DNA from 3 places in the Rhizobium sp. KNZ2-6A genome. Region 2 is predicted to be linked to each of the others. Evidence: predicted binding sites of a transcription regulator. Region 2 holds the regulator's gene; each other region holds the start of a gene.

Region 1 (6,272 bases), on a different contig from region 2:
GAGATCGTCGCAGGGCTGACGAATTGAGATCTCAGACGGCTTCCTTCTTGAGCGGGCGGAAGCTCATGCGATGCAGGGAGCAGGGACCGTGTTGCTCGATGCCGGCGCGATGCTGAGGAGTGCCGTAGCCGGCATGGGCGGCAAAGCCATAGGCGGGGAAGACCACGCCCGCGCGGGCCATCATCCGGTCGCGCGTCACCTTGGCGACGATCGAGGCGGCTGCGATCGAGAAAGAGCGCGCATCGCCCTTGACCACGGCTTTCCCGGGACAGGCGAGTCCTGCGGGCACATCGAGCCCGTCGGTCAGCACATAGCTTGCCGGCACTGCCAGCCCGCAAATGGCGCGGCGCATCGCATCCAGGCTTGCCTTGCGGATATCGGTCGTGTCGATGCGGGTGGCGCTCGATGAAGCAATGGAGATCGTCGCCGTAGCGAGGATCTCGACGAATAGTTCCTCGCGTCTGGCGGCTGTCAACTGCTTGGAATCGTTCAGCCCATTCGGAATGCGCTCGGGATCGAGAATGACGGCGGCGGCCACGACCGGCCCCGCGAGCGGGCCTCTGCCAGCCTCATCTGCCCCGGCAACCGGCCAATGTCCGGCGCGTCGCGCGATCAGTTCCAGCTCGAAGGTCGGGACGAGCGGGATGTCCTCGAATAGCATTGGAGAATCGGGTGGTGTGCTGCGTAACATGCGGCGAAACTCGCACACCACCCGATCTCCTGCAAGCCCCCGGTGGATCAGGGCGGCGAACCCAGGGGCTTTTCCAGCGGGGTCAGGGAAAACCCGCAAGGAATGTCAGAGCAGCGACAGCTGGACGCCGCTGCCGTCAGGCGGCACGAACAGGTCGTCGCGCAATGCGATATTGCGACGCGTGAGCTCGAGCCGGCGCGTCGCCATTTCGAAGCGGCGGCTGATCTGCCAGGCATAGGGGCCGGCGCCCTTCATGCGCTTGCCGAATTCTGCATCGTAATCCTTGCCGCCGCGCATCGAGCGGATCAGCGACATCACATGGCGATAGCGGTCAGGATAGTGCTGCAGCAGCCAGTCGCGAAACAGCGGGCTTACCTCCAGCGGCAGCCGCAGGATGACATAGCTTGCCTCCAGCGCGCCGGCGGCCTTGCCGGCGTCGAGAATACGCTCGATCTCATGGTCATTGAGCGCCGGGATGATCGGCGCCACCATAACCGACGTGCGAATGCCGGCCTCGCTGAGCGCCTGGATCGCCTCCAGCCGCCTCGGCGGGGTTGCTGCCCGCGGCTCCATGGTGCGCGCGAGCTTCCGGTCGAGCGTCGTCACCGACAATCCCACCCGTACCAGGTTCTTGGCTGCCATTTCCTGGAGAATATCGATATCGCGCATGATCAGCGCCGATTTGGTGACGATGGCAACCGGGTGGTTTGTCCGATTCAGCACTTCGAGGATCTGGCGCATGATCCGCCATTCCTTTTCGATCGGCTGATAAGGGTCGGTATTGGTACCGATAGCGATGACACGCGGCTTGTAGCCGGGCTTTGCCAGCTCGCGCTCCAGCAGCTTGGCAGCATCCGGCTTGGCAAATAGCTTCGTTTCGAAATCCAGCCCGGCGGACAGGCCCATATAGGCATGCGTCGGCCGCGCGAAGCAATAGATGCAGCCGTGCTCGCAGCCGCGATAAGGGTTGATGGAACGATCGAAGGAAATATCGGGGGATTCGTTGCGCGTGATTGCGGTGCGCGGCTTTTCCACCTGCACTTCGGTCTTGAAGGGCGGGAGCTCTTCCCATGTCTGCCAGCCGTCGTCGACGGTCTCACGCTGCTGCGGCTCGAACCGGCCGCTCGGATTCAATCCGGCACCGCGTCCGCGTCGGCGTTCCGCGTCGACCCTGAGACCGGCGTCGGCGATCAAAGCATTGGCAACATCTGCCGTATTGGCAGGCGCGAATGCGGCCTGCCCTGCAAGGGACTGCTCGTTCATCGGTAGCTCCAAGGCGGTTCATGCCATCGCATGCCGCGTCTAAGATGATTAAATTCCTATCCGACAAGTGAGAACATTGCAAGAACAAAAATCTGGAATCACCATCTTGCGCTTCACGCATTCGAGACATTTGATGACGGCGTGCCGCGGTTTCGAGGTGATGCATCAGGCTTTTCTTAAACGTTCCGGCTCAAGGGTTAGGCGCTGGCAATAAATTGTGCGTCGCTCTATAAATGGGCAATGTTGACGGTCATCATAGAATGCCAGGATCACGAACCCGAACTGGCGCAGACATTGGCGGCATTGGTGGCAGGCGCGGTCGAGGGGCTGGTCTGCGATGTCGTCGTGCTCGATCACGGTTCCAGGGACGGCACCTCGCGGGTGGCGGATGCCGCGGGATGCCGCTTTTATTCGCAGTGGGATATCAAGGACATATTGCGTTCGGCGCGCGGCGACTGGCTGCTGCTGGTCGAGCCGGGTGCGCGGCCGCAGGCGGGCTGGATCGACGAGATCGCGGAATATGTCTCCCTGAACAAGGCGCCGGCCCGCTTCACCGCATCGCGCGGTTATCGCCGGCCTTTCCTGCAGCGCATTCGCAGAGGTACGCCACCCTTGGAGCTGGGATTGCTTTTGTCGAAGGCTCAGGCCGTCGCCGCTGCCAGAACCGGCATGCGGCTGGCCGAATTCGCAAAGGGGCGCAAGGGCCGCAGCCTTTCAAGCGAGCTCATCCCCTCGTGGGTGGCGCGGGCGGCTCGATAGCGCTGGGTGCTCCATTCCAGATTTCATTTGAAAAGCTGCAAATACCTGCGATAATTTTCCTGTGGCGGCACCTTACGCGTGTCGCGTCGGGCGGTCGACCATAAGATGCCGATATGCGGCGGAACAGGTCAGCGGCACACTCCTTGTCCGCCGGGATACCGGCGAAAGGAGGTGCGTCATGAAACGCACGATGCTTTACCGCCTCATGGCAATGGCTCTCATGTTAAGTGCAATCCTTTTTCCCGGCATTGCTGCCTCCCAAGCGAAGCTGGTTTGCGCCCAGCGCGTCGATATCGTCGCCTTTCTTGGCGACCATTTCTCCGAAAAGCTTTCGGCGGTCGGTAAGCTCGATCGCGATACGATCGTGGAGATCTACGCCGCCGCGAGTGGTAGCTGGACGCTATTGATCAGCGACGCCTCGGGCCGCAGCTGCATCATCCTCAGCGGTGACAATTGGGAATTGGTTCCTATCTTGCCGGGGCCGAAGGCATAGGGGCTGATAGTGTAATTATACGGTCGAGCCGGCGCCGCGCTTCAGATGCTCGTCGAGGCGCGGCATGATCTCCACGAAATTGCAGGGCATATGGCGATAATCGAGCTGCGCCTTGAGGATGCCGTCCCAGGCATCCTTGCAGGCACCCGGAGAGCCCGGCAGCACGAAGATGAAGGTGGCGTTGGCGACACCGCCGGTCGCCCGTGACTGGATCGTGGCCGTACCGATCTTATCGTAGGAAATGCGGTGGAAGACCTCGGAAAAGCCGTCCATGCGTTTCTCGAACAGTGGCTCCAGCGCTTCGGGCGTGACATCGCGGCCAGTGAAGCCGGTGCCGCCGGTGGTGATCACCACGTCGACCGCTTCGTCCTTCGTCCAGGCTTCCACCTGCGCGCGGATGTGCTCCTTGTCGTCGGGAACGATGGCGCGGGCCGCCAGCCTATGGCCGGCTTCGGCAATGCGCGCGACCAGCGTATCGCCGGACTTGTCGTCTGCAAGCGTGCGCGTATCGGAAACGGTCAGCACCGCGATGCCGACGGGAATGAAGGATCTTTCGCTGACTGGACCTGCCATCATGCCTCTCCCGCAATCGTTTCCGTCACCTGGAAATACCAGTCCGGCTTCTGCCTGTGAAGGGAGGAGGCGGCAGCCTCCGCCTGCTCGGCGCTTTCGAAAATCCCGAAGCAGGTAGCGCCGGAGCCGGACATCCGGGTCACGATCGGCTGCTGGCTTTCGATCAGACCGGAAAGCATCGAAATCTCGCTGCAGATCGAACGTGCCGGCGGTTCGAGATCGTTGCGCAGGTTCCGGATCACTTCGATCCACTCGCTGGAGCCGCGCGGCATCTGCGTCGGAAACAGCAGCGGCGGGTTGTCCTTGCGGGAGAGATGGCGAAACACGTCCGGCGTGGAGACGCCGACGAGCGGATTGCCGAGAACCATGGGAAAGGAGGGAAACGCCGGCAGCAAGCCTATCGCCTCACCGATCCCGCGCGCCACGAGCGGTTGGCTGGCAAGGCACATCGGCACGTCGGCGCCAAGCTTCAAGGCGATGGCCGTGACCTTCTCGTCAGGCAGCGTGACCTGCCATAGCCGCATCAGCCCGCGCAATGTCGCGGCCGCATCGGCCGAGCCGCCGCCGATACCCGATGCGATCGGCAGGTTCTTTTCCAGATGGATATGAACGGCGGGTGCATCGAAGCCGGCCGCATGGGCGGCCCGCCGCAGCAGATCACGCGCCTTGAGCACGAGATTGTCACCAGCCTCGGCATCGGCGGAAAGAAGCGGGCCGAAGCGCCCGGAAAGGCTGAATTCATCACGATCGCCGGCACGAAAGGCGAGGCGATCGCCGTGGCGGGCAAAACTGACAAGCATGTCGAGCAGATGATAGCCGTCGGCGCGACGGCCGGTCACATGCAGCGCGAGATTGATCTTTGCGGGCGCTTCCTCCGTGAGGTCGAAATCGCTCGCTGCCAAGACCGTGTTCATCGGAAGTCTTAAGACTTCTTGTCAACCGGCGCCGGCGCGTTCGTGTCGGGCGACGGAGCCGGCGCGGGATCGGGTAGCTTGCTCTTGTCGACGGTCCGCGGATCGTTATCGAGCACGGGCAGGCCCTTCTCGACCTTTTCCTTGATCCTCGGAATATCGGCTTCTTCCGGCTTCGAGGCGAGTGCACGGTTCCACTGATAGACGGCTTCGAGCTTGCGGTTGACACGCCAGTAGGCGTCGCCCAGGTGATCGTTGATCGTCGGATCGCCGGCCTTCAGCTGCGCTGCCCGTTCCAGCTCGTTCACCGCATCGTCGAAGCGGTTCAGGCGGAAATAGGCCCAGCCGAGCGAGTCGACGATATAGCCGTCATCCGGCTTCAGGTCGACGGCCTTCTTGATCATATCCAGGCCCTGGTCGAGGTTCATGTTCATGTCGACCCAGGAATAGCCGAGATAGTTCAGCACCTGCGGCTGATCCGGGTTGAGCTCCAGCGCCTTCTTGAAGTTCGGCTCGGCATCGGCCCATTTCTTCAGCCGCTCATAGGCGATGCCGCGCTGGAAGAACACGGCCCAATCGCTGCGCTTCGGCACCGGGCCGATGATTTGCGCGGCTTTGTCGTAGTTCTCGGCCATGGCCTGGAAATCCTTGGCGTCGGAAAGGACACTGCCATAGGCGAGATAGCTACGAACGTCGTTAGGATCGGAATCGATCAATGCTTTCAGATGTTTGCGAGCATCGTCGACCTTGCCGGACTGGGCAAGCGCAAGGCCGAGCTGCAGCTCGGAAATGCGAGCCATCGGCGAATCATCAGGCACCTTCTTGTAGAAGGCGATGGCGCGATCGGTCTGCTCCTGCTTTTCGGCCAGTCCACCGAGAAGAACCAGCGTATCGGCGGCTTTCGGATCGAGCGAATTGGCAATCTGCAGGTAGAGCGAGACGACATCTTCGGCACCGTCGCGGTTCAGCGCGGCACCGATGGTGAAGAGAACGGCGGCCGCGCCCTGGCTCGCATTGGTAACCTGCTGATCCGGCGTATTGCCCTTGGTGATGCTGTCGCGCAGCGCATTGAGCGGTGCATAGTTGCTGACGAGGTTGTCGCCGACCGAGATCGCATCCAGTGCCTTCTGCTTGTCACCGGCCTTGGCTTCGAGGCGTGCAAGCGCCATGACCGCGCGCATGAAGGTATCGGGAGCCGTTGCGCCGCCCGTTTTGTCGAGGATCGCGTCGTTGAGATGCGAGCGTGCCGATTTGAGGTCACCCAACGTAAGCGCGATGGCGCCGGCATGATAGTTCTTAAAGATGTTGAACCAATCCGGGCCCTTCATCTTGTCGATCATCGAGATCGCTTCCTTGCCGCGGCCGGATCCGGCGCGGGCCCAGGCGGAGACCAGGTTCGTCATCATCCGGTCCAGATCGTTCGGACCGTTATATTTGAGGATTTCCTGCGCGGTGCGGTATTCGTGGCGGCGGATGGCATCCATGCCGCGCACGATCGTGGTGACGCGCTCGACGGAAGAATCGCTTTTCAGCTCGTTGGCGTATTTGACACCCTCTTCCAGATTGCCGTTGAGCAGCAGCG
Region 2 (6,272 bases):
CGCCGGCATGCTCATTTGCCTCGGCATGACGCTGGCTCAATGGGAAAGCTGGCGGGCTTCCACTGTCATGCTCGACTCGGCGGTGACCACGACCGTCACGGGCAGCGTCGAGCGACGTGAATCCTATGACAATGGAGGCTGGCGCTATGTCGTCCGGGTCGAGGCGACGGAAAAGCCTACGATTCGCCGTTCGCCGGAACGGGTCACGATCTTCATACGCAAGCAGGTAAAACCGTTCGACCTCGGCGACCGCATCCAGGGCAGGGCGCGTTTGACGCCGCCGTCCGGGCCGGCTCTACCTGGCCTCAACGATTTCGCCTTCAGCTCCTATTTCAATGGCATCGGTGCGAATGGTTTCGCTTATGGCAGCCCAGACTTGCTATCTCCATCCGGTGATAGTGCAAATTCGCTGTTGGACAAGGCTGATATCTGGCTTGCCGGCCTGCGCAACGGCATTGGCGACAGGATCAGGGAAACCTTGCCGGGAGATACGGGCGCCTTTGCCGCGGCGCTCGTCACCGATGAGAGACGTGCGATCTCCAAGGATACGACCGAGTCGCTGCGAATTGCCGGTCTCACTCACATCATTGCAATTTCAGGCCTGAACATGGCGCTGTCGGCCGGCATCTTCTATGTCGGCCTGCGCTATCTGTTCAGCTTGTTTCCGGGAGTTGCGCAGGCATGGCCGACCAAGAAATTCGCCGCCTTCGGCGCGCTTTTGACGGTGACGGCCTACTACCTCATTTCGGGTTTTGGCGTATCCGCTGAGCGCGCTTTCATCATGATGGCGATCATGCTGGTGGCCGTGCTTTTCGATCGGCCGTCGCTCAGCCTTCGCAATGTCGCGCTATCTGCCATCGTCATCCTCATTCTGTCGCCGTCGCAGGTGCTGGGCCCAAGCTTTCAGATGTCCTATGCCGCGACGCTGGCGCTGGTCTCGGGCTATTCGCTATGGAAACGACGACGGCCTCGCGAAAACATCCTCTCGCGTGTCCGTCTGTTGAGCCCGCTGCTCTTCGTCTCGCGCTTCTTCGGTGGCGTGCTGTCGACCTCGTTCATCGGTGGCGCATCGACGGCCATCTTCTCGATCGAGCATTTTCACCGGCTGGCGACATATGGGCTTGCCGCCAACCTCGCGGCCATGCCGGTGGTCTCTTTCATTGTCATGCCGTTCGGCATGGCGGCAATGCTGCTCATGCCCTTCGGCCTGGACGGGCCACTCTGGAAAGTCACCGGCGAGGGACTGGAGCTCGTCATCCTGATCGCCAAAACCGTGGCTGGTTGGGGAGGCGACATCACCTTCGGCCGCCAACCCGGCTGGTTGATGCCGACCTTCATTGCCGGCTTCCTGATCATGACCATGTTGCGGAGCCGGCTTCGCCATCTGGGCCTGCTGTTGCTGCTTTCATCCACTGGCGTGGCTGCATTCGGCTCCGCCGTGCCGAAGCCGGATCTGATGATTTCCGAGGACGGTGTTCTGGTTGCGCTGCGGCAGGACGATATACTCGCCACAAATCGCGAAAGGCCGCAGGCCTTCATTTTCGAACAATGGCAGAAGGCGCTGGTCGCAACCGAACACCAGCCTCCCATTATTCTCCCCAGTGACAGCCGGCTTCCGCAGATCAACAAGACGACCGATCGCCGTAGGCGATTAAGCAGCGAAGAACAGAAAGCGGTCCGCAAGGCAATGGAAGAGGCGCTGGATCGGACGATGCAAGGAAGTTTCGCCTGTCAGAAGGGCGCGTGGTGCGTGGCGATGCTCGATAATGGCGCCATGTTGGTCACCATCGAAAATGCTGCCTATCTGCCGCCGGCTTGCGATACCGCGCAAATCGTCGTCACATCGATCCGGCTGCGGCTCGATCATTGCCGCTCCGGCGCAATGCTCATAACCGGCGCAACATTGCGGCGAACTGGCTCTCTCGAAATGACCCTCGGCGCAGATACGCCAACCGTTTCGACGGCATTCAAAAACCCGCAGCGACCATGGACGCGGCATCGAACTTACGATTGGCGCGCAGACAAGTTCGCCACGCCAATCACGCTGAAATCACCGGTCAGTGATAACGCCGAATAAGGCCGACGAGCTTCCCTTGGACCTTGACGCGATCCGGCCCGAAGATACGGGTTTCATAGGCTGGGTTGGCGGCTTCCAGCGCGATGGAGGCGCCCTTGCGGCGGAAGCGCTTCAGCGTCGCCTCTTCGTCGTCGACGAGCGCAACGACGATATCGCCGGGATTGGCCGTCGTCGAATTGCGGATGATGACCGTGTCGCCATCGAAAATTCCGGCGTCGATCATCGAATCGCCCCTGACCTCCAGTGCATAATGCTCGCCGGAGCCGAGCATATCGGCGGGAACGGTAATGTCATGCGTATTGTTCTGAATGGCGGAAATCGGAACGCCGGCGGCGATGCGCCCCATGACCGGTACCGATACCGAACTGTTCTGGTCGTCGTTGGCAACTTTCGCCGGGGCGGGCGGCGCGACCGGCTGAGATTTGCCGAGACTGCCCTCGATAACGCTCGGCGAAAAGCCACGACGCGGCTGCAGGCTCGAATTATAGGCCTCCGGCAGCTTGATGACTTCGAGCGCTCGCGCCCTGTTCGGCAAGCGGCGAATGAAGCCTCGTTCCTCGAGCGCCGTGATCAGACGGTGAATGCCGGATTTTGATGCCAGATCCAGTGCGTCCTTCATTTCGTCGAAAGATGGCGGGACACCGGACTCTTTCATCCGCTCGTGAATGAAGAGAAGCAGTTCCTGCTGCTTGCGAGTCAACATCGTCTTGGAACCCCAAATCAAGAAAATCGTCGTGAAACAAATCCAGAACGGACACTATATGTTCCATATGTGTTCCGCAAGTGCTTAAATTTCAGTAAAGCTTCGCCGGGCCGATCAAATAATTGCCGTCATCGAATGGATCGCTTGAAATTCCTCGGGAATTATATCCGCGCTAATTCAGCGATAAATATGAGAAATGCCGCTTTGTTCGCTTTATGGACGCTTCACCTCTATCCTGTTCACTTCAAGTGCGGATAAAGACGACGGTTGTCACCTAAGCCGGCTACAGTTGAGAATCAGCGCGTTCCCGTTGTCAGGGTGCATCCGACTCACATTCTCTTGCGCCTTCACAGCTTGGCTTTCGTCTTGAATTGAGCATTGTATGGGCGCAAATCTGCTCTCGCAGGCAAACAAGGGAGGACCATGACTTTGTCGCCGCATCCGCTTGATCATCTCGTGCTGCCGACCGTCAACATCGCTCTGGCGCGCGAGCGCCTGGGCAAGCTGGGCTTCACGGTGGCTCCGGATGCCCGCCATCCTTTCGGCACGGAAAATGCCTGCGTCTTCCTTGCCGACAAGACCTATCTCGAACCTTTGGGCGTAGCATCGCAGGAACAATGCGAGACGAGCATTGCCGACGGCAATGTCTTCGTTGCGCGCGACCAGGCCTATCGCTTCCGCGTCGCCGAGGATGGATTTTCGGCCCTGGTTTTCGGCACGGAGGATGCCGTTAGCGATGACGAGCGTTTCAATGCGGCCGCGATCTCGGCTGGGCGCATGCTGGATTTCTCCCGGCCGATGAAGATGCCGGATGGAACGGAAACCACGGCCGGTTTTCGTCTCGCATTTGCGGCCGATCTGCGCGCGCCGGATTTCCTGGCCTTCTGCTGCCAGCGCATCAATCCGCTGCCGGCCGATCGCAGCGCGCTCGAGCGTCACGAAAACGGCGTGACCGGCATCGCGCGGGTGGCGCTTTCCGCGCTGAAACCAGCGGCGTATCGCACCTTCTTCGAAGAGATCGTTGGCGGCCCGCGGGTCTCGGAACACTCCTTCGGCCTGACGATCAAGGCAGCCAATGTCGATGTGGAAGTTTTGACGCCGGAAGGAATGGAAGCATTCTACGATTTGCCTGTTCACACCAGCGATCCCGGGCTGAGAGCACGCGCAATCCTTTTCAAAACGCGCGATCTTTCCGTGACATCGTCGCATTTCACTGCTAACGGCGTCACCTACACGCGTAAGAACAATCGTATACTGGCAAGGCTGGCGCCCGGACAGGGCGCATTATTCGCCTTCGAGGAGATAGCATGAGCACGAATTCCGAAGTCACCGTCGGCGAGGGTGCCTCCAAGGTCCTCTTTTCCAATACCGCCAAGCTGTCGCTGATTGCCGGCCCCTGCCAGATGGAGAGCCGCGACCATGCTTTCATGGTCGCCGGAGTTCTGAAGGAGCTCTGTGGTAAGCTCGGCATCGGCCTTGTCTACAAATCCTCCTATGACAAGGCGAACCGGACCTCTCTGTCAGGCAAGCGCGGCATCGGCTTGGAAAAATCCATGGAAGTCTTTGCCGACCTCAAGAAGGAATATGGCTTTCCGGTTTTGACTGACATTCACACGGAAGAGCAGTGCGCTGTCGTCGCCAAGACGGTCGATATCCTGCAGATCCCGGCTTTCCTGTCGCGCCAGACCGATCTCCTGGTTGCAGCCGCCAAGACCGGCCGTGTCGTCAACGTCAAGAAGGGTCAGTTCCTCGCGCCGTGGGATATGAAGAACGTGCTTGCCAAGCTCAATGAGAGCGGCAATCCGAATATTCTTCTGTGCGAGCGCGGTGCCTCCTTCGGCTATAACACGCTGGTTTCGGATATGCGCTCGCTACCGATCATGGCGGCCATGGGCGCGCCTGTCATCTTCGATGCGACCCATTCCGTACAGCAGCCCGGCGGGCAGGGCGGTTCTACCGGCGGCGACCGTCGATTCGTCGAGACGCTGGCGCGCGCCGCAGTCGCTGTCGGCGTCGCGGGTGTTTTTGTCGAGACGCATGAGGACCCGGACAATGCGCCCTCGGATGGCCCGAACATGGTCTATCTGAAGGATATGCCGCGGCTTTTGGAGAAGCTGCTGGCCTTTGACGCCGTGGCCAAGGCCTAAGAAATATCAGGCATTCAACAGGCTGACATGAATTTGCTTTACGCGGCCTGCAGGAGTGCCAAATCGGGGCGCGGATCGGCATTGAAATTTCCGTGCCTTCGATTAAGACGATTTAAATCGATTTATAAACCAGCGAGCAGGAAGCTATCATGACCGCAATCACCGACATTATCGCCCGCGAGATTCTCGACAGTCGTGGCAATCCGACCGTCGAAGTCGATGTCTACCTCGAAGACGGCAGCATGGGCCGCGCGGCGGTTCCGTCGGGCGCGTCGACCGGCGCGCATGAGGCCGTCGAGCTTCGCGATGGCGGCAAGCGCTATCATGGCAAGGGTGTTGAGAAGGCCGTCGAAGCCGTCAATTCGGAAATCTTCGATGCCATCGGTGGCATGGATGCCGAAAACCAGATCCAGCTCGACAACATCATGATCGAACTGGACGGCACGCCGAACAAGTCGCGCCTGGGCGCCAACGCCATCCTCGGCGTCTCGCTCGCTGTTGCCAAGGCCGCCGCCCAGAGCGCCAACCTGCCGCTCTACCGCTATGTCGGCGGCGCCCATGCCCGCCTCCTGCCGGTCCCGATGATGAACATCATCAACGGCGGCGCCCACGCCGATAACCCGATCGACTTCCAGGAATTCATGATCCTGCCGGTCGGCGCTGAATCCATCCGCGATGCCGTGCGCATGGGCTCGGAGATCTTCCACGTCCTCAAGAAGGAACTGGCATCGCAGGGCCACAACACCAATGTCGGTGACGAAGGCGGCTTTGCACCGGGCCTCTCCAGCGCCCCGGCAGCTCTCGACTTCATCATGAAGTCCATCGAAAAGGCCGGCTACAAGCCGGGCGAGGAAATAGCTCTCGGCCTCGATTGCGCCTCGACTGAATTCTTCAAGGACGGCAAGTACGTGCTCGAAGGCGAGGGCCGCACGCTGGAATCCGGCGCGATGGCCGAATATCTGGCCGAACTGGCCGCCAAGTACCCGATCGTTTCGATCGAAGACGGCATGGCTGAAGACGACTGGGAAGGCTGGAAGACGCTGACCGACCTGATCGGCAAGAAGACCCAGCTCGTCGGCGACGACCTGTTCGTCACCAACTCCGCTCGCCTGCGCGACGGTATCCGCATGGGCGTTGCCAACTCGATCCTCGTCAAGGTCAACCAGATCGGCTCGCTGACCGAGACCCTCGATGCCGTCGAGACCGCGCACAAGGCCAACTACACGGCCGTCATGTCGCACCGCTCGGGCGAAACGGAAGATTCCACCATTGCCGATCTGGCGGTTGCCACCAACTGCGGCCAGATCAAGACCGGCTCGCTGTCGCGTTCCGACCGTCTGGCCAA
Region 3 (6,272 bases), on a different contig from region 2:
CCGAAACCGAGAAACGGATGCACTGGCCGAGCGCCGTCGTCATCAGCACGTCGTCGTGCTCGGTACAGGTCTCGACCGAGAGGATTTCATCGCCCTCCTCCTCGAGCTTCATGGCGATCTTGCCGTTACGGTTCACCTGCACGAAATCCGACAGCTTGTTGCGGCGCACCGTTCCGCGCGTCGTCGTGAACATGACGTCGAGATTATCCCAGGTGCTTTCGTCCTCGGGCAGCGGCATGATCGTGGTGATGCGTTCGCCAGGCTCCAGCGGCAGCATGTTGATCAGAGCCTTGCCGCGCGAAGTCGGCGTGCCGATCGGTAGACGCCAGACCTTTTCCTTATAGACGATACCGCGAGACGAGAAGAACAGGACCGGCGTGTGCGTATTGAGAACGAATAGCCGGGTAACGAAATCCTCATCACGCGTCGTCATGCCGGAACGGCCCTTGCCGCCGCGGCGCTGCGCACGATAGGTGGTCAGCGGCACGCGCTTGATGTAGCCGAGATGGGAAACGGTGACGACCATATCCTCGCGGGCGATCAGATCCTCATCGTCCATCTCGAGGCCGCCATCGACGATCTCGGTACGGCGCGGCGTTCCGAACTCGTCGCGAACTGCGGAAAGCTCGTCTTTTACAATGGTTTGGATGCGGGCACGTGAAGAAAGGATATCGAGATAGTCCTTGATCTCTGCGCCGATCTGATTGAGCTCTTCATCAATTTCGTCGCGGCCGAGAGCGGTCAGACGAGCCAGACGCAGTTCGAGGATGGCGCGGGCCTGCTCTTCCGAGAGGTTATAGGTGCCGTCTTCGTTAATGCGATGTCGAGGATCATCGATTAGCCGGATAAGCGATTCGACGTCCGCCGCATTCCAGCGGCGCGTCATCAGCTCTTCACGAGCCGATTGCGGATCCGGCGCCTGGCGGATGACACGGATGACTTCGTCGATATTGGCGACCGCAATCGCCAGGCCGACCAAGACGTGAGCGCGATCGCGCGCCTTGCGCAGCAGATATTTGGTGCGACGGCTGATGACTTCCTCGCGGAACGCCACGAAGGCGCGCAGCATGTCCATCAGGTTCATCTGCTCCGGCTTGCCGCCATTCAGCGCCACCATGTTGCAGCCGAAAGAGGTCTGCAGCGGCGTGTAGCGATAAAGCTGATTCAGGATGACGTCGGCATTAGCGTCGCGCTTCAGCTCGACGACGACGCGGTAGCCCTGGCGGTCGGATTCGTCGCGCAGGTCCGAGATGCCCTCGATGCGCTTTTCGCGTACGAGCTCGGCCATCTTCTCGATCATCGATGCCTTGTTCACCTGATAGGGAATCTCGGTGATGATGATCTGCTCGCGATCGCCACGCATCGGCTCGATGGTCGCGACACCACGCATGACGACGGAGCCGCGTCCCGTCTCATAGGCGGAACGGATGCCGGCGCGGCCGAGAATTTTCGCCCCCGTCGGGAAATCCGGGCCGGGGATGATCTGCATCATGTCAGGCAGCTCGATCGCCGGATTGTCGATCAGCGCAATGCAGCCGTCGATCACTTCCGACAGATTGTGCGGCGGAATGTTCGTCGCCATGCCGACGGCGATGCCGCCGGAACCGTTGACGAGAAGGTTCGGGAAGCGTGCCGGCAGAACCTTCGGTTCTTCCGTGGTTGCATCGTAGTTTTCCTGGAAATCGACGGTTTCCTTGTCGATATCCTCGAGAAGCTCGTGGGCAACCTTGGTCAGGCGCGATTCCGTATAACGCATCGCCGCCGGCGGATCGCCGTCGATGGAGCCGAAATTGCCCTGTCCGTCGATGAGCGGCACGCGCATCGACCAGTGCTGCGCCATGCGGACCAAGGCGTCATAGATCGAGGCGTCGCCGTGCGGGTGGTAGCTACCCATGACGTCGGCGACCGGACGGGCGGACTTCACATATTTGCGGTTCCAGTGATAGCCGCTCTGATGCGCCGCATAGAGGATGCGCCGATGAACGGGCTTGAGACCGTCGCGAACATCAGGAAGCGCGCGGCTGACGATCACGCTCATGGCGTAATCGAGATACGACCGCTGCATTTCCTCCATGATGGAAATCGGCTCGATGCCTGGCGGGAGCTTCCCGCCGCCGGGTGGTGTTTGCTCAGTCAAAACAGATCACGATCTCTTTTAGAATCACTGCGAAATTTATAGCCGAAAGGCCCGGCGAGCGCCAATTTGGGCCGGTGTTTTTGAACAGGCTTTTGCCCCTTTAAGCCATGAAATCGAACATTTCCATGGCGTAACCCGCCAATAGCAGCGCACGGCTCTTTGCGAAAGCTCGTTCCTCGCATAACAATGGTCGATAACAACGATAGAACAAGCTCCGGGGACGATATGGCGAGCGCGGACACGCTGATCAATGCCTTCACGACTCTGCTTGTCACCGTCGATCCGCCTGGGCTCGCTCCGCTTTTCATCGGACTTACAGCGGGCATGAACCGCTCCGAGCGCAAACAGGTGGCGCTACGCGGCTCGCTGATCGCCTTCTTCATTCTGGCGGCCTTCGCCCTGTTCGGCGCGAGCGTCCTTGGTGTGCTTGGCATCTCGATCGGTGCGTTCCGCATTGCCGGCGGCTTGCTGCTGTTCTGGATCGCCTTCGAGATGGTGTTCGAGCGGCGGCAGGATAGAAAAGAGAAGACGACCGAAGTCGCGATCACCCAGGATCATATCCGCAATATCGCGGTCTTTCCCCTCGCCCTGCCCTTGATTGCCGGTCCCGGCGCCATCTCGGCCACCATTCTGTTGGCCGGCTCGCTGCAGACGACGCTCGACCGAGCGCAATTGATCGGCGTCATCGCGGTCAACCTCGCCCTCGTCTTTGCGGCTCTTGCCATTTCAGACCGGCTGGACCGCATGCTCGGCGCCACCGGCCGCGCCATTCTCACCCGGCTGCTGGGCGTCATCCTGGCGGCACTTGCCGCACAATTCGTCGTGGATGGTGCAAGGGCAGCGTTAGCCCTTCCATAAAAAACCCGCCGACGTGGCGGGTTTTTCAAAGTTCTACCGCGTATGCCCGTCTCAGAACGGGATGTCATCATCCAGATCGCGCGAGAAATTGCCGCCGCCGCCCTGGTTACTACCACCACGGTTGCCACCGCCACCGCGGGAGGAGCCCTGCGAAGAGGACTGGCCATAATCGTCGCCGCCGTAATCGCCGCCACCGAAGTCACCACCCCCGCGACCGCCACGGCTGCCGCCTTCAATGGAACCGCCGCCTTCGCCTCGGCCATCGAGCATCGTCAGGGTCGAGTTAAAGCCCTGGAGCACGACTTCGGTCGAGTAGCGATCCTGACCGTTCTGGTCCTGCCACTTGCGGGTTTGCAGCGCGCCTTCGATGTAGACCTTGGCGCCCTTCTTCAAATATTGTTCCGCGACCTTGCAGAGACCTTCATTGAAGATGACGACGCGGTGCCATTCGGTCTTTTCCTTGCGCTCGCCGGAATTGCGATCGCGCCAGGTTTCCGAAGTCGCAATATTGAGATTGGCGATCGGGCGGCCGTCCTGCGTGCGGCGAATTTCCGGGTCCGCCCCGAGATTTCCAACCAGAATTACCTTATTCACACTACCGGCCATGATACCACCCTGCTTGCCGCCCATCGACGGCTTTCAAATTCTATCCGAACACCTTAACCCATAGCGGCCGTCAGGCGCTATTTATGCGGCCTTCCCAGTTCCGTTCATCCACAAAGAAATCGCCGCGCTAATTTTGTTCTTTATTTGTTCTAATTTGTCTCTATGATCTTGTCAACGGAATCGAAAACCCGGCTCCACCCTTCATTTCAGCCTCGACTCGCGGGCTGACATCACTAAATAAAGGCAGACTCCAAAGGACCTGCATACGACGATGAGCGAACTGAAGACTATTTCCATACGTGGTGCGCGCGAGCACAATCTCAAGGGCATCGATCTCGACCTGCCGCGCAACAAGCTGATCGTCATGACCGGCCTTTCCGGCTCCGGCAAGTCGTCGCTTGCCTTCGATACCATCTATGCCGAGGGGCAGCGCCGCTATGTCGAAAGCCTTTCGGCCTATGCGCGCCAGTTCTTGGAAATGATGCAGAAGCCGGATGTCGACCAGATCGACGGCCTTTCGCCGGCGATTTCGATCGAGCAGAAGACCACATCGCGCAACCCGCGCTCGACGGTCGGCACGGTCACCGAGATTTATGACTATATGCGTCTGCTGTTTGCCCGCGTCGGCGTTCCCTATTCGCCGGTCACGGGCCTGCCGATCGAGAGCCAGACGGTCAGCCAGATGGTCGACCGCGTGCTCGCCTTCGAGGAAGGCACCAGGCTTTATATTCTGGCGCCGCTCGTGCGTGGCCGTAAGGGCGAGTACAAGAAGGAACTGGCGGAGCTCATGAAAAAGGGCTTCCAGCGCGTCAAGGTCGACGGGCAATTCTACGAAATCGCCGATGTGCCGGCGCTGGACAAGAAATACAAGCACGATATCGACGTCGTGGTCGATCGTATCGTCGTACGGCCCGACATGGCGGCGCGCCTGGCCGACAGCTTCGAGACCTCCTTGCGGCTTGCCGACGGTCTCGCGGTCGCCGAGTTTGCCGACAAGCCGTTGCCGCCGGAGGAAACCGCTGCCGGCGGTTCGGCCAACAAATCGCTGAACGAGACGCATGAGCGCGTATTGTTCTCGGAGAAATTTGCCTGCCCGGTTTCCGGTTTCACCATTCCCGAAATCGAACCGCGTCTGTTCTCGTTCAACAATCCCTTCGGTGCCTGCCCATCCTGCGACGGCCTCGGCTCGCAGCAGAAAATCGATCCGGAACTGATCGTGCCGGAGCCGGAACGCACGCTGCGTGATGGCGCCGTCGCTCCCTGGGCCAAATCGACTTCGCCTTATTACAACCAGACGCTGGAAGCGCTCGGCAAACATTATGGCTTCAAGCTCGGCAGCCGCTGGAACGAACTGTCCGACAAGGCCAAGGACGTGATCCTGAACGGTACGGAAGACAAGATCGAATTCCATTATGCCGACGGCGCGCGTTCCTACACCACGCACAAGAATTTCGAAGGCATCGTGCCCAACCTTGCACGGCGCTGGAAGGAAACGGATTCCGCCTGGGCGCGCGAGGAGATCGAACGTTTCATGTCGGCAGCCCCCTGCCCGGCCTGCAACGGCTATCGCCTGAAGCCGGAGGCGCTGGCGGTCAAGATCGACAAGCTGCACATCAGCCAGGTCGCGGAGATGTCGATCCGTGTTGCCCGCGACTGGTTCGACGCGCTGCCGGGAACTTTCACTGACAAGCAGAACGAGATTGCGGTCCGCATCCTCAAGGAAATCCGCGATCGCCTGCGCTTCCTCAACGATGTCGGCCTCGAATATCTGAGCCTGTCGCGCAATTCAGGCACGCTTTCCGGCGGCGAGAGCCAGCGCATCCGGCTGGCATCGCAGATCGGCTCCGGCCTGACCGGTGTGCTCTACGTTCTCGACGAGCCGTCCATCGGCTTGCATCAGCGCGACAATGCCCGCCTGCTGGAGACGCTGAAGCATCTGCGAGACATCGGCAATACGGTCATTGTGGTCGAACATGACGAGGATGCGATCCTGACAGCCGACGATGTGGTCGATATCGGCCCCGCGGCCGGCGTGCATGGTGGCCAGGTAGTGGCACACGGCACGCCGCAGGATATCATGGCGAACCCGAAGTCACTGACCGGTAAATATCTTTCCGGCGAGCTCGGCGTTCCGGTTCCGGACGAGCGTCGCAAGCCCAAGAAGGGCAAGGAAATCAAGGTCGTCGGCGCAAGGGGCAACAACCTCAAAAACGTCACGGCGTCCATCCCGCTCGGCGTGTTTACCGCCGTCACGGGCGTTTCCGGCGGCGGCAAGTCCACCTTCCTGGTCGAGACGCTTTATAAGTCGGCTGCGCGACGCGTCATGGGCGCTCGTGAAATCCCGGCCGATCACGACCGTATTGACGGTTTCGAGCATATCGACAAGGTGATCGATATCGATCAATCGCCGATCGGCCGCACCCCGCGCTCGAACCCGGCGACCTATACGGGCGCATTCACGCCGATCCGCGACTGGTTCGCCGGGTTGCCGGAGGCCAAGGCGCGCGGCTATCAGCCCGGCCGCTTCTCCTTCAACGTCAAAGGCGGCCGCTGCGAGGCGTGCCAGGGCGACGGCGTCATCAAGATCGAGATGCACTTCCTGCCCGACGTCTACGTCACCTGCGACGTCTGCCACGGCAAGCGCTACAATCGCGAAACCCTCGACGTCACC

The links. The regulator LexA, encoded in region 2, represses DNA repair genes until DNA is damaged. The targets are predictions, from matches to a motif close to TGTTCNNNNTGTGTTCNG.
Region 1: ACPYOP_RS30445 (PA0069 family radical SAM protein) is a predicted target of LexA. The motif match lies at 2,024-2,041, and genes of this name have one in related genera.
Region 3: uvrA (excinuclease ABC subunit UvrA) is a predicted target of LexA. The motif match lies at 3,736-3,753, and genes of this name have one in related genera.

Annotation. Positions count from the first base shown of each region.
Region 1 covers NZ_JBNDIC010000075.1:11,970-18,241, forward strand. Annotated here, with positions in the region: gene ACPYOP_RS30435 (phosphotransferase) at 1-27, shown strand, start outside; gene ACPYOP_RS30440 (ribonuclease HII) at 32-691, opposite strand; gene ACPYOP_RS30445 (PA0069 family radical SAM protein) at 797-1,954, opposite strand; gene ACPYOP_RS30450 (glycosyl transferase) at 2,195-2,713, shown strand; gene ACPYOP_RS30455 (hypothetical protein) at 2,892-3,206, shown strand; gene moaB (molybdenum cofactor biosynthesis protein B) at 3,222-3,779, opposite strand; gene ACPYOP_RS30465 (4-(cytidine 5'-diphospho)-2-C-methyl-D-erythritol kinase) at 3,779-4,693, opposite strand; gene ACPYOP_RS30470 (tetratricopeptide repeat protein) at 4,702-6,272, opposite strand, start outside.
Region 2 covers NZ_JBNDIC010000052.1:2,085-8,356, forward strand. Annotated here, with positions in the region: gene ACPYOP_RS27000 (ComEC/Rec2 family competence protein) at 1-2,077, shown strand, start outside; gene lexA (transcriptional repressor LexA) at 2,058-2,780, opposite strand; gene ACPYOP_RS27010 (VOC family protein) at 3,204-4,091, shown strand; gene kdsA (3-deoxy-8-phosphooctulonate synthase) at 4,088-4,927, shown strand; gene eno (phosphopyruvate hydratase) at 5,077-6,272, shown strand, end outside.
Region 3 covers NZ_JBNDIC010000010.1:99,247-105,518, forward strand. Annotated here, with positions in the region: gene gyrA (DNA gyrase subunit A) at 1-2,137, opposite strand, end outside; gene ACPYOP_RS09610 (MarC family protein) at 2,363-2,995, shown strand; gene ACPYOP_RS09615 (single-stranded DNA-binding protein) at 3,047-3,601, opposite strand; gene uvrA (excinuclease ABC subunit UvrA) at 3,873-6,272, shown strand, end outside.